Regions from separate parts of the Janthinobacterium sp. 13 genome, predicted to be linked through region 2. Evidence: riboswitches for the same ligand, from Rfam matches in the RefSeq annotation. Region 2 holds a riboswitch; the other holds the start of a gene.
The links. Region 2 has a riboswitch for thiamine pyrophosphate ahead of thiC (phosphomethylpyrimidine synthase ThiC). Riboswitches for the same ligand answer to the same signal wherever they lie in the genome.

Region 1 (8,008 bases), 2.8 Mb from region 2:
CCGCTGCCGGAAAAGGGGCCGATCGAAATCATCGAGGCGAACCGCAGCTTCAACCAGATGGTCGACGACCTGAAACAGGTGGAATCGGACCGCGCCGTGATCCTGGCCGGCATTTCGCACGACTTGCGCACGCCGCTGGCGCGCATGCAGCTGGAAGTGGAAATGGCGAACCTGTCGGACGAGGCGCGCGAAGGCATCCAGTCCGATATCGGGCAAATGGACGCCATCATCGGCCAGTTCCTCGACTATGCCAGGCCGACTGAGGCGTCGAGCTTTACCGACGTCGACCTCAGCGGTTTGCTCAACGACATGACGCGCGAAGCGATGCGCCTGCCGGACGTGAAGATCAACGCCAGCATCGCCGACGGCGCGCATGCGATGGGCAACCCCACCGACCTGCGCCGCGTACTGAACAACCTGATCGAGAATGCACGCCGCTATGGCAAGACGCCGGACAGCGACGTGACGGAAATCGACATCGCCTGCCAGGTGCGCACCAGCCACGGCGCGAAAAAGGTGATCATCGAGGTGCAGGACCACGGCACGGGCGTGCCGGCGGAAAAGATCGAGCAGCTGATGAAGCCGTTTACCCGCCTCGATACGGCGCGTGGTCAGGCAAATGGCGCCGGGCTGGGCCTGGCCATCGTCGACCGCGTGCTGCTGCGCCACGGCGCTGAATTGCAAGTGCGCAACCGCGAAGGCGGCGGCCTCGCGTTTCAGATCAGCTTGCCAGCGGCATAAACGGACGGGAACGGTACAGTTGTGCCGTTCCCTGCCGCTCAGGCGGACGCCTGTTCCTGCGCCAGCAGTTTATTCATCAACAATTCCGTCGCCCCATAGCCGTACAGGGAATCGCTTTCCATGCCCGGCGTATCGAAGGGAATCGATTCCTCGCGGTTCAGCTTGGCAGGGTCGGCATCCGCATAGCTGGCGCGCCAGGCGCGCTGCAAGGATTCATTGCGGCGGATAAAGGCCGGCATGGGCCAGGCGTCGCGCTCCCAGTGGCGGCTGTCGCCCAGCAGGGGCCAGCGCTCGTTGAGCAGGGCCATGTCGCCCGTGCGCAGGCGGCGCACGGCCTGTTCCGGGCGCAAGCCTTCCAGTTCTTCCAGCGTGGGCAAGCTGTCGCGCTTCGGCCCGAACATATACGCCAGCATGATGCGCCCGGCAGGCGCCCTGCGCGCCACCACGCCGACGGCATAGCCGCCGCCCGGCAAGGGCACGGCAAACCAGCTGCCTTCTCGGTATGGTAATGATCTCATTTCTTGAAGCCCCCTGAAATACACCGGACAGCCGCTGCTATCCGATGTTAAATTTAATTAGGGGCACAGTCTACGCGAAGCGATGCGAAAGTGGCGCATGGTACGCCACAGCAACAAACCAATAGTTACAATATTTTCTCGTCATAGTGATACTGGGCAACAATCGGCCCCGCCTTGAACAGCGCTTCCTTCATGGCCGTGTCCAGGCGCGCGTCGCGGCGGCGCATCCATTCGAGCAGCATGGCCGCTTCCTTGCGGCTGGTGTCGCCCGCATGCGCGAGCACGCGGCGCAGTTCCGGGTCCGTGCACGCCTCGAAACGCTGGCTGTTCAAGTCCAGCGCCTGCAGCGCGGCGATGGTGGCGCCGATGGCGCGGTGCATGTCGAGCGCGGTGGCCGGCAAGCCGGATTCTTCCAGTGGGACGGTGGTCATGCGCATTCCTTTTCGCGTGGTGGTGACATCGGCTGCATTCTCCACCGCGCGGACGAAAAGCTCAAGCGTCCACGGCACGTTTCCACCCATTCGGCCATAATCATGGCTCAGCAACAGCCTAAACCTCAGCGGCAGGAGCCCCATGTTCAATTTCGACTTTTACAATCCGACGCAAATCCTTTTCGGCCAGGGCCAGATCGCCGCCATCACGGCGCTGATCCCGCCCCAGGCCAGAGTGCTCATGACGTATGGCGGCGGCAGCATCAAGCAGAACGGCGTCTACGATGAAGTCAAGGCGGCGCTGGCCGGCCATACGGTGCTGGAATTTGCCGGCATCGAACCCAATCCCAGCTATGAAACCCTGATGCAGGCCGTGGCCATGGTGAAAAGCGAGCGCATCGATTTCCTGCTGGCCGTCGGCGGCGGTTCCGTGGTCGATGGCACCAAGTTCATCGCCGCGGCCGCCCTGCACGAAGGCGTGGCGTGGGACATCCTGGCCAAAGGCGGCAAGATCGTCGAAGCCGCCCTGCCCTTCGGCACCGTGTTGACCTTGCCGGCCACGGGTTCCGAAATGAATGGCTCGGCCGTGATCACGCGCAAGGCCACGCAGGAAAAGCGCTCGTTCATGAGCCGCAAGGTCTATCCTAAATTCTCCGTGCTGGACCCGTCGAAGACATTCACCTTGCCGCTGCGCCAGGTGGGCAATGGCGTCGTCGATGCGTTTGCGCATGTGATGGAACAGTATTTGACCTACCCTGTGAACGCGTCCGTGCAAGACCGCTTCGCCGAAGGCATTTTATTGACGCTGATCGAAGAAGGCCCGAAAGCCCTGTCGCACCCGGACGACTACGACGTGCGTGCCAACGTGATGTGGAGCGCCACCCTGGCCTTGAACGGCCTGATCGGCGTGGGCGTGCCGCAGGACTGGTCCACGCACGCCATCGGCCACGAATTGACGGCCTTGTACGAGCTCGACCATGCGCAAACCCTGGCCATCATCCTGCCCAGCATGTTGCGCGTGCGCAAACAAGCCAAGCGCGCCAAGCTGCTGCAATACGCGGCCCGCGTGTGGGGCCTGGACGGCGGCGACGAGGATGGCCGCATCGAAGCCGCCATCGCGCGCACGGAATTCTTCTTCCGCCACATGGGCGTCAAGACGCGCCTGGCCGACTACGGCCTCAACCACGCCAGCGTGGACGCCGTCGTGTCCGCCCTGGAAGCGCACGGCATGACGGCCCTGGGCGAACAGCGCGAAGTGACGCCCGCCGTCAGCCGCAAGGTGCTGGAACTCAGTTTGTAGATTCGCACCACACTGTTGTAAAACGGTCAGCCGGGTGGGACAGCTGGCCGTGGTTCATGCTAAGCTGTCATTTCGCTAGGGGTCCTGGAGCAGTCATCCGGGTGAGAGATACCCTTCGTACCTGATCTGGATAATGCCAGCGAAGGAAAGCGCAAAGTACCTCCCTCCTTTGATAGCTCCTGCGTTGGCGCCAGCCGAACAAGCAGCCTGCCGTGCTCTTTCCCAGAGACGGCTTGAACCACGAGCAATCTATGTCCACACCGAATTTATCCGTTTCTGTTTTGACCCTGGCCATCCTGCACGCGTTTGCCGCGCCCGCCCTGGCTTCCGACGCAGCCGACCCGCAGGCGCAAAGCATGGCCGAAGTCGTCGTCACGGCCAGCAAGGCGCCGGCCGCCAAGCGCGCCTCCGTGGGCGGCTTTTCCGACGCGCCGCTGCTGCAGACGCCGGCATCCGTCACCGTCATTTCGCAAAAAGACATGCAGGACTTGCAGATCCGCAATCTCAGCGATGCAGTCAAGCTCGACACCAGCATCAACGACGCCTACAACGCCGTCGGCTATGCGGAACAGTTTTCCATCCGCGGCTTCAAGCTCGATAACAATTCCAGCTACCGCAAGGATGGCGTGGCCATTCCTGGCGACACGCAAATCCCGCTGGAAAACAAGGAACGCATCGAAGTGCTGAAGGGCCTGGCCGGCTTGCAGGCAGGCGTGGCCGCGCCGGGCGGCGTGATCGACTTCATCGTCAAGCGCCCCACCGCCGCCCCGCTGCGCACGGTCACCGTGGAAACGCGCGAGCGCGGCACCGTGTACGGCGCCATCGACCTGGGCGGCCGCCTGGAAGACACGCGCTTCGGTTACCGCGTCAACGTGGCCGCCGAGCGCCTGCGCTCCTACATCAAGGGCGCGGACGGCAACCGCAAGTTCATTTCCGGCGCCTTCGACTGGCAGATTTCGCCGCAAGCCCTGCTGCAAATCGATGCCGACTACCAGGACAAGGCGCAGGCGACGGCGCCCGGCTTCCAGCTGCTGAACAATAAAACCTTGCCGACCGGCATCAGCGCCGACGCCATGCTCAACCTGCAGCCGTGGACGCGTCCCGTGGAAACCGTCACCAGCAATCTCGGCCTGCGCTTCCAGTACGCGTTCAATGACGACTGGCATGCCACCCTGTCGGCCAACCAGCACTCGTTCAAGCGCGACGACTACACGGCCTTCCCGTATGGCTGCAGCGCGCAAGACCTGTACCCCGGCTTCTGCGGCAATGGCGACTTCGACGTGTATGACTACCGCAGCCTGGGCGAGACGAAAAAACCGCTGAGCGCGCAAGCCATGATCCAGGGCAAGTTCGCCACCGGTTCCCTGCGCCATGAATTCACGGCCGGCGTCTCGACCTTCCGCCGCAAGGACCGCGCCGGCCTGTACGTGTACGACTGGGCCGGCGTGAGCAACATCTACCGCCCGCAGATCGTCGACATGTCGACGGGCGTGCAAGGCCCCGTGCGCCTGGTGCGCAAGGACACGGAAAACTCCGTCTTCGTGCAGGACATCGTCAGCCTGGCGCCGGACTGGAAGCTGCATGGCGGCTTGCGCCATATCAATGTCGACGGCTACCAGTATGTACTCAAGGCCGATACGGAAATCCGCGCCAAGCACGATTTCCTGCTGCCCAACGTCTCGCTCGTCTACACCCCGCTCGACAATCTGTCCGTGTACGCGGCCTATTCGCAAGGCATGGAACATGGCGGCACGGCCGACCGCAAGGCGCTCAATGCCAACGTGGAATTGTCGCCCAGCCGCTCGAAGCAGGTCGAACTGGGTGTGAAGATGGAGGTGACGCCGGACTTCATGCTGGCGGCCAGCCTGTTCCAGATCCGCAAGGGCCTGGAATTCAACCAGTACGTCGACAGCACCGCCTATAACTTCGTGCGCGAGGGCCAGGCCCAGCACCGGGGGCTGGAATTGTCGGCCCAGGGAAAGGCATCGTCCAGCCTGAGCCTGGGCGCATCCGTGACGGCCCTGAACAGCCAGCAGTCAGGCACGGGCAATGCCGACCTCGACGGCAAGCGCGTGCCCAACGTGCCGGCCTTCAAGGCGGCCGTGCATGCGGATTACGCCGTGCAACAGGTGGCGGGCTTGAGCGTGAATGGCAGCTGGGAATATGCGGGCAAGAAAGCGTTTGAGTACAGCAACACGACCTTCGTGCCGTCGTACAACGTGTTCAACCTGGGCGCCGCGTACGCCACGCGCATCGCCGGCACGCGCGCCGTGCTGCGCGCCGCCGTCAACAACGTAGCTGACAAGTTCTACTGGCGCGACGTGACGCCGGAGTCGGATGGCTATCTGTATCCGGGCGCCAGCCGCACCTTCAAGGTCTCGGCGCAGTTTGACTTTTAATTGAGGGAAATGGCAGGCGCCGCAGCGAGCGCCTGCTGCAGCAAAGGCGCCGCCTGTTCCAGGCGCGCCTCCAGGCTGTCGCGCAGCACGTGGTAGACGATGCCGCGCGCGTCGAGCTCATCGAGCAGGTAGCGGTAGATCAATTGGCGCACGGCTTCCGACTCGCGCTGCAAGCCGTCGGCCACCCAGGGGCTGTCGGGCGCCGTGACCAGGGTCAGGCCATAGTGGTAGTCATCGGCCAGGGCGGCCAGCGGCGCATCGACGCCATGGAAGTAATGGCGGCTGTAGACGGCCGTCATCAGCGGCGTCGTGTCGCAAAATAAAAATTGCTGCGCCTGCGCGGCGGCCGCGTTTTCCCGCTCCAGCTGCATGCGGGCAATACCATACTGATCCGCCGCGACGGGCACCCTGCCTTGCGTTTCCACAAACTCGCGTAAATACTCGGGCACCCACACCGTGCCATGGCGCTCGGCCAGGGCCGCCGCCAGGGTCGACTTGCCCGACGATTCCGCGCCCAGGATGGCCACGCGCACGCAACGCTCCATCACTTGAGGACCATCGCGCTCGGCGCGGCCGGGGCCGACTTTCTCCACGCCAGCAAGCCGATGACGGCCATCACGACGAAGAACGCGTACAGCACGGCCGTCAGGGTCAGGCCCTTGTGCACATACAGCCACACGTACAGCACGTCGACGATGATCCAGGCGATCCAGTTTTCCAATTTCTTGCGCGACAGCAGGAATTGTCCCACCAGGCTGCCTGCGGTGAGGAAACCGTCCGCATGGGGCACGTCCGTGTCCGTCGTCGTCAGCAGCCAGGCGATGAGCAGGAAGCCCACCAGCCAGCCGACGGCACATGCCAGCCAGCCGCGGCCGTCGAGGCGCGTCACGGGCAGGGTCTTGCCGCCGCTGGCCGGGTGCAGCCACTGGTACCAGCCCCAGAACGAGACGCTGATGAACAGCAGTTGCAAGGCCATGTCGCCATACAGGCGCGATTCGAAAAACACGAAACCGTAGGCGGCCGAGGAAATGATGGCGAACAGCCACGCCCAGTGATTCTGGCGGATGTTCAGCGCAACGGTTGTCAGTGCCAGGACAAAGGAAATCAGTTCAAGCGGCGTGGTGGCAAAACCCAGCAGGAGAAGCGTATCGTTCATGGGAATCGTGATGAGGCTGGTGGTGCAGTATGCAATACCAGCCATGAATAAGCAAGATTGCCCGCACCGCCAGCCGCCTTCCCCGCTCAGGCAAAGCCGCCCTTGACGGCGCGCGCCAGCGAACGCTGCACGATCAGCTTGTGGAAAGGCCGGATCAGCAGGATGTAGGCGCGCCCCACCCGATTATGGCAATGCACGACGCTGGACATGGTCACGCTGCCATGCCGCCCCGCATCGCGGTTGCGCAGCACCGACAAACGGAAATCCAGGTGGCTGTCATCCTCGCCCACGACGATTTCATCGTCGCTGACGGCAAAGATGCGGAAGATGCCGATGCGCTTGCCAGGCCTGGCTTCCATCTGCCTGGCCGTCCGGATGCCGAAGCGCGCCACGATGGCGTCGCGCACCACCATCAGCTTGCGCGCCCAGCCCGGCTGGCTGCCCAGCAGCACGCGCGCCAGGCTTTCCATGTCCATCTGGCGCGCCTGCGCAGTCGGCAGCTCGACGGCATACGCGTCGGCCAGGTGGCTGCCCGGGTACAAGGGGGCGATGCTGGCGCCCGGCGGCAAGGCCACGGCGCGTACCGCATTGTTCATCTCTTGCATGTGCTCTCCATGTGTTCAGTGATAACATGGCCATCATACACGACAATGTGAACAGCGATAACATAGAATGACAAGCACAAGTACTTACCATCACGGCAACCTGCGCGACACCCTGGTCGCCGCCACCATCGCGCAACTGGCGCAGCAGCACGACGCCGCCCTTTCCCTGCGCGAACTGGCGCGCACGGTGGGCGTGTCGATCGCCGCCGTGTACCGCCACTTCCCCAGCAAGGAAGCCTTGCTGGCCGACGTGGCGGCGGCCGGCTTCGCCAGCCTGATCGCCAAATGGGAAGCCGAACTGCCGCCGCAGGGCAGCCTGCCTTCCGAACAGCGTTTTCAGCTGCTGGGCCAGCAATACATCGAATTCGCCCTGGCCGCGCCGGCCCACTACCGGCTGATGTTCGAACACCAGGACGTGCGCCAGTTCCCCGCCTTGCAGGACGCGGCGCAGGCGTGTTTCCAGTACGTGCTGCAGACGGCCGGCGCGGCCGTGCGCGAAGCGGGCCTCGATGCGCGCTGGGACAAGGCCGCCGCCAGCGCCGGCTGGTCGCTGGGCCACGGCTACGTGATGCTGCTGCTGAGTGGCCGCCTGGCCATGGCGGACGGCGGCGACGACCTGTCGCCGGCCATGGTGCCGCGCTTTTTTCAGTTGCCCGTGGAGGCGCTGCGGCAGCTGCCTTGCCAGGCGGGACAACCGCAATAAAGCCAAATTGACTCGCTTATCGGCAAGTGCCACCTTCAGGAACTGATGATTCATGCATGACATATCGATAGACACGCTCTCCGTGATTGCCAGGCAATGCCTTGCGCTCACGTGCCTGCAACGCTTTTGCCGGCAGCATGCCCTGCACCACCCGG
Region 2 (8,008 bases):
CTTCGCCAAGGAATTCCAACAGGAGCTGGTCATCGTCAACGATCAGGATAAGGCGTTTCGCGGCGGCTGGCTGACTCATGGGTAAAGGGACCTCGGTAATGAATGATGCCCTTATTATATGCCGATTATTCGCCAAATCCGCCCCCTCACGCCTCCCCGGCCTGCGCAAACAGCAGATTGAATTGCTGCACTGCAATATCCACATCGTCCGCCTGATATCCCTTGCCAAATACGCTGCTGATCGCCGCCACCATGTCGGCCCCGCGCGCGACCAGCGGCGCCGCGTTCTCCGGCGTCATGCCGCCGATCACCACGCAGGGCAAGGCGATTTCGCGTTTCGCCTGCAGCACGATATCCAGGGGCGTCGTCACCGGATACTTTTTCACCAGCGATGGATAAAAGCCGCCGAAGGCCACGTAGCTGGCGCCGCCCTCTGCTGCCGTGCGCGCCAGGGCCATGTCGCCATAGCAGGAAGCGCCGACGATCTTGCCGCTCCCCAGGCGCGCGCGTACCTGCGCCACGGACGCATCCGTGCCGCCCACGTGCACGCCGTCCGCGTCCAGCTCTTCGCACAGCTCGAGAAAATCGTTGACGATGAAAGGCACGCCATACTTGCGGGCCAGGGCCAGCAAGGCGCCCGCCTGTTCGCGCCGCTGGTCCGCGTCGGCGCTCTTGTGGCGGTATTGCAGCAGGGCCACGCCGCCGTGCAAAGCCTGCTCCGTGATATCGAGCAGGCGGTCGGTGTCATCCCAGTTCGGGGTGACCAGATACAGTCCACGCATGATGTTTTCCTTATTCAATGAATCGTTGCGGCATGAGTTGACCTGGCGCAATCGCATACGCGCCGGCCAAGGCCGCATGGCAATAGCTTTGCGCGCCATCAAGCGCTTCGGGCAATGCCTGGCCCAGCGCCAGGCGCGCCGCGATGGCGGACGCCAACGTGCAGCCGCTGCCGTGGAATTCGCCGGGCAGGCGCGGCCAGCGCCACTCGCGCGCGCGCCCGTCACCGTCCAGCCAGCGGTTGACGATCTCCTCGCCGTCGCCATGGCCGCCCGTCACCAGCACGTGTCCACAGCCTTGCGCGCGCAAGTTGTCTGCGCCGCCGAGGGCCAGCGCTTCCGGCCCGTTCGGTACGATGACGGTCGTCACGGGCAGCAAGGGCGCCAGCGCCAGCACGGCGTCGTCCCGGCTGAGCACGTCGCCATGGCCGCTGGCCAGCACGGGATCGAGCACGACGGGCAAGCTTGGGCGGGACAACCGCAATTGGGCGATCAGTTGCGCGATGACGGCCGCATTCGCCGCGCTGCCGGGGATGCCGATTTTCACGGCATCGATGGCGACCTTGGCGATCAGCGCCTGCGCCTGTCGGCGCAGCAATTCCGGCGCCACAGGCTCGACAGCAAACACGCGGTCGTTGTCCTGCACCGTCAGCGCCGTGATGACGGGCAAGGCATGCGCGCCCTGCGCCGCAATCGCTAGAATATCGGCGGCGATGCCGGCGCCGCCCGACGGGTCGGCGCCGGCAAACACGAGCACGGTGCGACGTTGCAGCGCCATCACGCCAGCCGGCCCGCCATCGGCGACGAAGGCGAGGCGGCGAACTTGCGCGGCATGCGCCCCGCCAAAAACGCTTCGCGCCCGGCCCGCACAGCCAGCTTCATCGCATGCGCCATGCGCACGGGGTCGCGCGCGCCGGCAATCGCTGTATTCATCAGCACGCCATCGCAACCGAGTTCCATGGCGATGGCCGCGTCCGACGCCGTGCCCACGCCCGCATCGACGAGCACGGGCACTTTCGCCTGGTCTATGATCAAGGACAAGTTCCACGGATTCAAGATGCCCATGCCCGAGCCGATCAGTGACGCCAGCGGCATGACGGCCACGCAGCCGATGTCTTCCAGAATCTTCGCCTGGATGGGGTCGTCGCTGCAGTAGACCATCACGTCGAAGCCATCCTTGACCAGCGCTTCGGCCGCGACCAGGGTTTCCGGCATGTGCGGAAACAGCGTCTTTTCATCGCCCAGCACTTCCAGTTTCACCAGATTGCGCCCGCCCAGGAGTTCGCGCGCCAGTTGCAGGGTGTACACGGCATCCTTGGCGTTGTAGCAGCCGGCCGTGTTCGGCAAAATCGTGTACTGGTCGGGCGGCACGAAATCGAGCAGGCTGGGCGCGTTCGGATCTTGCCCGATATTCACCCTGCGGATCGCCACCGTGATGATCTGCGCCTCGGCCGCGTCCGTTGCCTCGCGCGTCTGCGGCAAATCCTTGTACTTGCCGCTGCCCACCAGCAGGCGCGATCGATACTGTTTTCCCGCGATGGTCAGCAGGTCGTTGTTTGTTGCGGTATTCATGTGCGTTTCCTTGTCTATTCTCAACTTAACCGCCGCCAATCGCGCGTACGATTTCCACCTGGTCTTGAATTTCCAGGACCCGGTCGTGCCACGCCTTGCGCGGCACGACGCTGCGGTTGACGGCCAGCGCCAGCGCCTGGTTTTCCAGCGACAACGCGGCGATCAATTGGTCCAGGGTTTGCCCCGGCGGCACCTGGTGCGGCGCGCCGTTGAGCGTGATGTCGATCAATGCAGTCATCACGCCCTCCTTCAGACCTTGCGGTACAGCTCGGCGCCGTTCTTGATGAATTCGATGGCTTTCACCTCCATCCCCTGCTGCAGCGCCTTGTCTTCCGCGATGCCCATGCCGGCCGCGTATTCGCGCACTTCCTGCGTGATCTTCATCGAGCAGAAATGCGGGCCGCACATGGAGCAGAAATGCGCCACCTTGGCCGAATCCTTGGGCAAGGTTTCATCGTGGAATTCGCGCGCCTTGTCCGGGTCCAGGCCGATGTTGAACTGGTCGTCCCAGCGGAATTCGAAACGGGCTTTCGACAGCGCGTTGTCGCGGATTTGCGCGCCCGGATGGCCTTTCGCCAGGTCGGCCGCGTGCGCGGCGATCTTGTACGTGATGATGCCGTCCTTGACGTCCGCCTTGTTCGGCAAGCCCAGGTGTTCCTTCGGCGTCACGTAACACAGCATGGCCGTGCCATACCAGCCGATCATGGCCGCGCCGATGCCCGAGGTGATGTGGTCGTAGCCGGGCGCGATATCCGTCGTCAGCGGCCCCAAGGTGTAGAACGGCGCCTCGCCGCACTGTTCCAGCTGCAAGTCCATGTTTTCCTTGATCAATTGCATGGGCACGTGGCCCGGACCTTCGATCATCACTTGCACGTCGTGCTTCCAGGCAACTTGCGTCAGCTCGCCCAGGGTTTTCAGTTCGCCCAGCTGCGCTTCGTCGTTGGCGTCGTAGATGGAGCCGGGGCGCAAGCCGTCACCCAGCGAGAACGACACGTCATACGCCTTCATGATTTCGCAAATTTCTTCGAAATGCGTGTAGAGGAACGATTCCTGGTGGTGCGCCAGACACCATTTCGCCATGATGGAGCCGCCGCGCGAAACGATGCCCGTCAGGCGCTTGGCTGTCATCGGCACATAGCGCAGCAGCACGCCCGCGTGGATGGTGAAATAATCGACGCCCTGCTCGGCCTGCTCGATCAGGGTGTCGCGGAAGATTTCCCACGTCAGATCTTCCGCCTTGCCATTGACCTTTTCCAGCGCCTGGTAGATGGGCACGGTGCCGATGGGCACGGGGCTGTTGCGCACGATCCATTCGCGCGTCTCGTGGATGTGCTTGCCGGTCGACAAGTCCATCACGTTATCGCCGCCCCAGCGGATGGCCCAGGTCATCTTTTCCACTTCCTCGCCGATGGAAGAGGTTACGGCGGAATTGCCGATATTCGCATTGATTTTCACCAGGAAATTGCGGCCGATAATCATCGGCTCCACTTCCGGGTGATTGATATTGGCGGGGATGATGGCGCGGCCGCGGGCGATTTCCTCGCGCACGAATTCCGGCGTGATTTCGACCGGGATGCTGGCGCCGAAGGACTGGCCCGGATGCTGGCGGCCCATCAGGTCGGCCAGGCGCTCGCCCATGGGGCCGGAAGCCTTGAGCTCGCGCAAATACTCCTGGCGGCGCATGTTTTCGCGGATGGCGACGAATTCCATTTCCGGCGTGATGATGCCTTGGCGCGCGTAATGCATCTGCGTCACGTTCTTGCCGGCGATGGCGCGGCGCGGCTTGCGGTGCAAATTGAAACGCAGCTCGGCCAGCTTCGGGTCCGCCAGGCGGGCGATGCCGTAGTCGGAAGTGGGACCGGGCAATTCTTCCGTGTCGGCACGCTCCATGATCCATGGCAGGCGCGGCGTATCGAGGCCGGAGCGGATGTCGATGTTCACGTCCGGGTCCGTGTACGGGCCGGATGTGTCGTAGACGTAGATCGGCGGATTCTTTTCGCCGCCGAACGACGCTTCCGTGTCGGACTGGCTGATCTCGCGCATGGGCACGCGGATGTCGGGACGGCTGCCTTGCACGTAAATCTTGCGCGAATTGGGCAGCGGCGCGATGGCGGCTTCGTCGACCGTGGCGGTGGCGGAGAGGAATTTCGGGTTGGCGTTCATTTTGGCTCCTTGGCTAGACTATTTTTAAGCCTGGAGCCAGCTAAGGAGGTTCGGAATTGCGCACGCGGAAAAGCGGGGTGCAGTCATCCTAAAGCTTCCCTTCGCTGGCATTATCCAGATCAGGTTCGGAGGGTATTTCTCACCCGCGCTTGCACCGTGTTTCCACAGCGAAAGGCAGGACCCCTAGCGTTTGCCGCCTTGCGGCAGCGAGCCAATTATACGCGGTTCGCGCCGCGTGGCCAGATGATTTCTTGCAGGTGTCGTCTTTGCGCATCTGCTGCATTGCAACAGACGGCAGCGCGCTTATTTCTTCTTGCCCCAGCGCCAGCTGGTCGGTTCGCCCTTCAGCTGGCAGATGAAAATGAGCACGGCAACGATGGCCACTTCATAGACGATGTAGCCGACCAGCATGGTTTGCGGGGGGAACAGGAAGGCGCCGCAGGCGAACAGCGCCAGCGCGACCAGGAACACCAGCCAGCCCTGCCAGGTGATGGGCAAGCCCCAGCCCCAGCCATAGGTCTTGGCGGGGAACCAGTAGGAGGGAGATTTGTCGGTCATGATTTTTCCTGGTCTGTATCGATGGCGCCCAGTATAAATCAGGCACTGCGATGGCGCTCCGTGACATCGAGGCCGATGCCGCGGTAGCCGATGAAGCGGCTGCCCGTGTCGAACATCGGTTCGCCGCTCACCTGCAGGTATTGCGTGCTGCCGTCGAGGTTGGCGCGGCTGTAGATAAAGTCGAGAAACGGTTCCCTTGCGGCAATCTTGGCGTCGAGCAAGGCGCGTTCGGCCGCGTTCCAGCGCTGCGGCTCTTCCTCGCTGCCGATACCCAGCATTTCAGCCACGGGGCCGGAAAAGCGCGTCAAGTTGCCCTGCGCATCCTGCTCCCAGTACCAGTCGGACGACAGTTCCGTGAAGCGCTGGAAGCGCGCTTCGCTTTCGCGCAACTCCGCCGTGCGCACTTCCACCATCTGTTCCAGCGACTTGTTGTATTCGGCCAGCTTCTGGTACAGCAATCGCACTTCCAGCATGTTGTGGATGCGCGTCTTGACTTCCACCAGGTCGAAGGGCTTGCTGACGAAATCCTTGGCGCCCGCCTGCAGCGCGCGCAGCTTGTGGCCCGGCTGGGCCGTGATCACCAGCACGGGCAGATAGCTGCCCGCCTCGAGGTCGCGCAAGCCTTCCATGACTTCAAAACCATCCATTTCCGGCATCTGCAAGTCGAGCAGGATCAGGTCGTAGCGGTGCTGCTGGTGCAGCGCGCGCACGGCTTGCGGGTCCATGGTGGAGGTGATGCGCGTATAGCCGGCATTGCGCAGCACCTGTTCCAGCAGCATGACGTTGGCCTCCTGGTCATCGACGATGAGGATGCTGGCGTTCAGGATCTCGGTGGCTTGAAGCATGGCGGTATTCCTAAAAATAGATGCTGAATTAGCGTACTGCATGAGTGTCGTCGGCCAGGCCGTGCGCGGCCGCATGGTGCAGGGCCACGTCGAGCGCATCCATGAATTCGACGACCTTGATCGGCTTGGTCAGGTAGCGGAAGAAGCCCGCTTCCAGGCCCTTTTCGATGTCGCGCGGCACGGCGTTGGCCGACAGGGCCATCACGGGAATATGTTTCGTGAGCGGATCGTCGTGCAGGATATGCAGGGCGCCATAGCCGCTGATGCCGGGCAGGTTGATATCCATCAAGATCACGTCCGGCTGATACGTGCGCGCCAGGTCGATGCCCAGGTGCGCATCGATGGCCGTGAGCAGCTTCAAGTCGCTGCGGCGGGCGATCAATTGCTCCACCAGCGCCAGGTTGGCGGGATTGTCTTCCACGTACAGCAAGGTGCGCTGGCTTTCCTGCGCCTCCTGCGCCTGCGGCAGCGCGTCGCCGTCGCCCAGCATCAGTGCCGGCGCGCTGCTGGCGGCCAGCTCGAACCAGAAGGTGGTGCCCACGCCGACCGTGCTGTCGACGCCGATGGTGCCGCCCATCAATTCAATCAGCTGCTTGGTGACGACGAGGCCGATGCCCGTGCCCTCTTCCGTGCTGTTTTCCTGTCCCAGGCGGTTGAAAGGCTGGAACAACTGCGCCACCTGCCCCGCATCGAGGCCGGCGCCGCTGTCGCGCACGCTGACGCGCACCTTGGCGCCGCGCTGGCTGCAGTCGACGGTGACGGAACCGCCGCCCTGGTTGTATTTGATGGCGTTCGACAACAGGTTGATCATCACCTGTTTTACGCGCGTGCGGTCCGCATGCACGAAGTAGGCTTCGCCGCAGCGGGGGAAATGCAGGCTGATGCCTCGTTTTTCCGCCTGCGGCGCGATCATCGCCTGGCAATCCTGCAGCACGTCGAGCAGGGACATCGCTTCCTGCGACAACGTCACCTTGCCCGATTCGATCATGGCCAGGTCGAGGATTTCATTGATCAAGCGCAAGAGATACCAGCCGCCCTTGAGGATCTGTTCGATCGAGCGCTGCTGCGGCACGGTGGGCGGCGGCACGTCGGACGCCATCAGCTGCGCAAAGCCCAGCACGGCATTCAGCGGCGTGCGCAATTCGTGGCTCATGCTCGACAGGAATTCGGACTTGGCGCGGTTGGCCTTTTCCGCCACCAGGCGCGCCTTCTTCAGTTCGGCATTGTTGGTCTCGACGAGCGAGCGCGTGTACGCCTGCTGTTCGCGCAGGCGCTGGTCCAGCAGCGCCTGTTCCGCCTCGACCTGCTTGCGTGCCGTATTGTCGGTGCCGATCAGCAAGTAGCCGATGACCTTGCTCTGCGCATCGCGCAAGGCCGTCACGGAAACGATGGCGGGGAAGCGGCTGCCATCGTTGCGGATGTAGGTCAGTTCATAGATGTCTTCGATGCCGCGCGTGGCCTTGAAGACGAGCGCTTCCACGCCCGGCGTGATGACGGTGTCGAGTTCGGCGCTGAGGGCGGCCGCGCGCGCGACGATTTCTTGCGCATCGGAAATGCCGGCCGGCGTCAGCTTGTCGACCACGTCGCTCGCCGCATAACCGAGCATGCGTTCGGCGCCCACATTGAAAATCTGGATCACGCCCTGCGCATCGGTGGCGATGCACGAGAAATTGGCGCTGTTGAAGATCGCATCCTGCAAGGCACCCGCCTTGAGCAGTTGGCGCGGCAGGCTGGCCGCCACCGTGCGCCGGTACAGCGCCACGAGCAGCATCAGCAGCAAGAAGACCAGCGCGTCGATGACGCAAGCCGTCTCGAACGGCGCGCGCCAGGCCAGCACGCCGACGGCCAGCAGCGCGACGGCGCTGAAGGAAAACGCCAGCGCCATGGGCCAGCGCGACGGTGCGCGCGGGGGAATGTTTTCGACAGATTGCATGAGGTAGCCCGGGCTATGACAACGATAAGAATACGAGGCAGTGCGGTCTTCAGGAAGACTGGCGCTGGCGCACGTCCGACAGCAGGCGCGCAAATTCCTTTTTGACCACGCCATAGCATTCGCACACATGGCCTTCGAGGCCGGCGCGGTCCAGCACG

Region 1: linked by a shared signal. The riboswitch ahead of CLU94_RS22130 (TonB-dependent siderophore receptor) and the one ahead of thiC (phosphomethylpyrimidine synthase ThiC) in region 2 are both predicted to bind thiamine pyrophosphate.

The regions. Positions count from the first base shown of each region.
Region 1 is NZ_PEEQ01000001.1:5,022,390-5,030,397, reverse strand. Features, by position in the region: gene CLU94_RS22150 (sensor histidine kinase) at 1-741, shown strand, start outside; gene CLU94_RS22145 (Imm26 family immunity protein) at 780-1,259, opposite strand; gene CLU94_RS22140 (ferritin family protein) at 1,385-1,690, opposite strand; gene CLU94_RS22135 (iron-containing alcohol dehydrogenase) at 1,833-2,990, shown strand; TPP riboswitch at 3,058-3,155, shown strand; gene CLU94_RS22130 (TonB-dependent siderophore receptor) at 3,242-5,389, shown strand; gene CLU94_RS22125 (AAA family ATPase) at 5,386-5,934, opposite strand; gene pnuC (nicotinamide riboside transporter PnuC) at 5,934-6,545, opposite strand; gene CLU94_RS22115 (DUF2867 domain-containing protein) at 6,632-7,150, opposite strand; gene CLU94_RS22110 (TetR/AcrR family transcriptional regulator) at 7,218-7,853, shown strand; gene CLU94_RS22105 (hypothetical protein) at 7,906-8,008, shown strand, end outside.
Region 2 is NZ_PEEQ01000001.1:2,235,321-2,243,328, forward strand. Features, by position in the region: gene CLU94_RS09785 (ANTAR domain-containing response regulator) at 1-79, opposite strand, end outside; gene thiE (thiamine phosphate synthase) at 147-782, opposite strand; gene thiD (bifunctional hydroxymethylpyrimidine kinase/phosphomethylpyrimidine kinase) at 793-1,557, opposite strand; gene CLU94_RS09800 (thiazole synthase) at 1,557-2,351, opposite strand; gene thiS (sulfur carrier protein ThiS) at 2,377-2,580, opposite strand; gene thiC (phosphomethylpyrimidine synthase ThiC) at 2,601-4,514, opposite strand; TPP riboswitch at 4,594-4,709, opposite strand; gene CLU94_RS09815 (hypothetical protein) at 4,818-5,072, opposite strand; gene CLU94_RS09820 (response regulator) at 5,111-5,917, opposite strand; gene CLU94_RS09825 (hybrid sensor histidine kinase/response regulator) at 5,946-7,850, opposite strand; gene CLU94_RS09830 (Crp/Fnr family transcriptional regulator) at 7,900-8,008, opposite strand, start outside.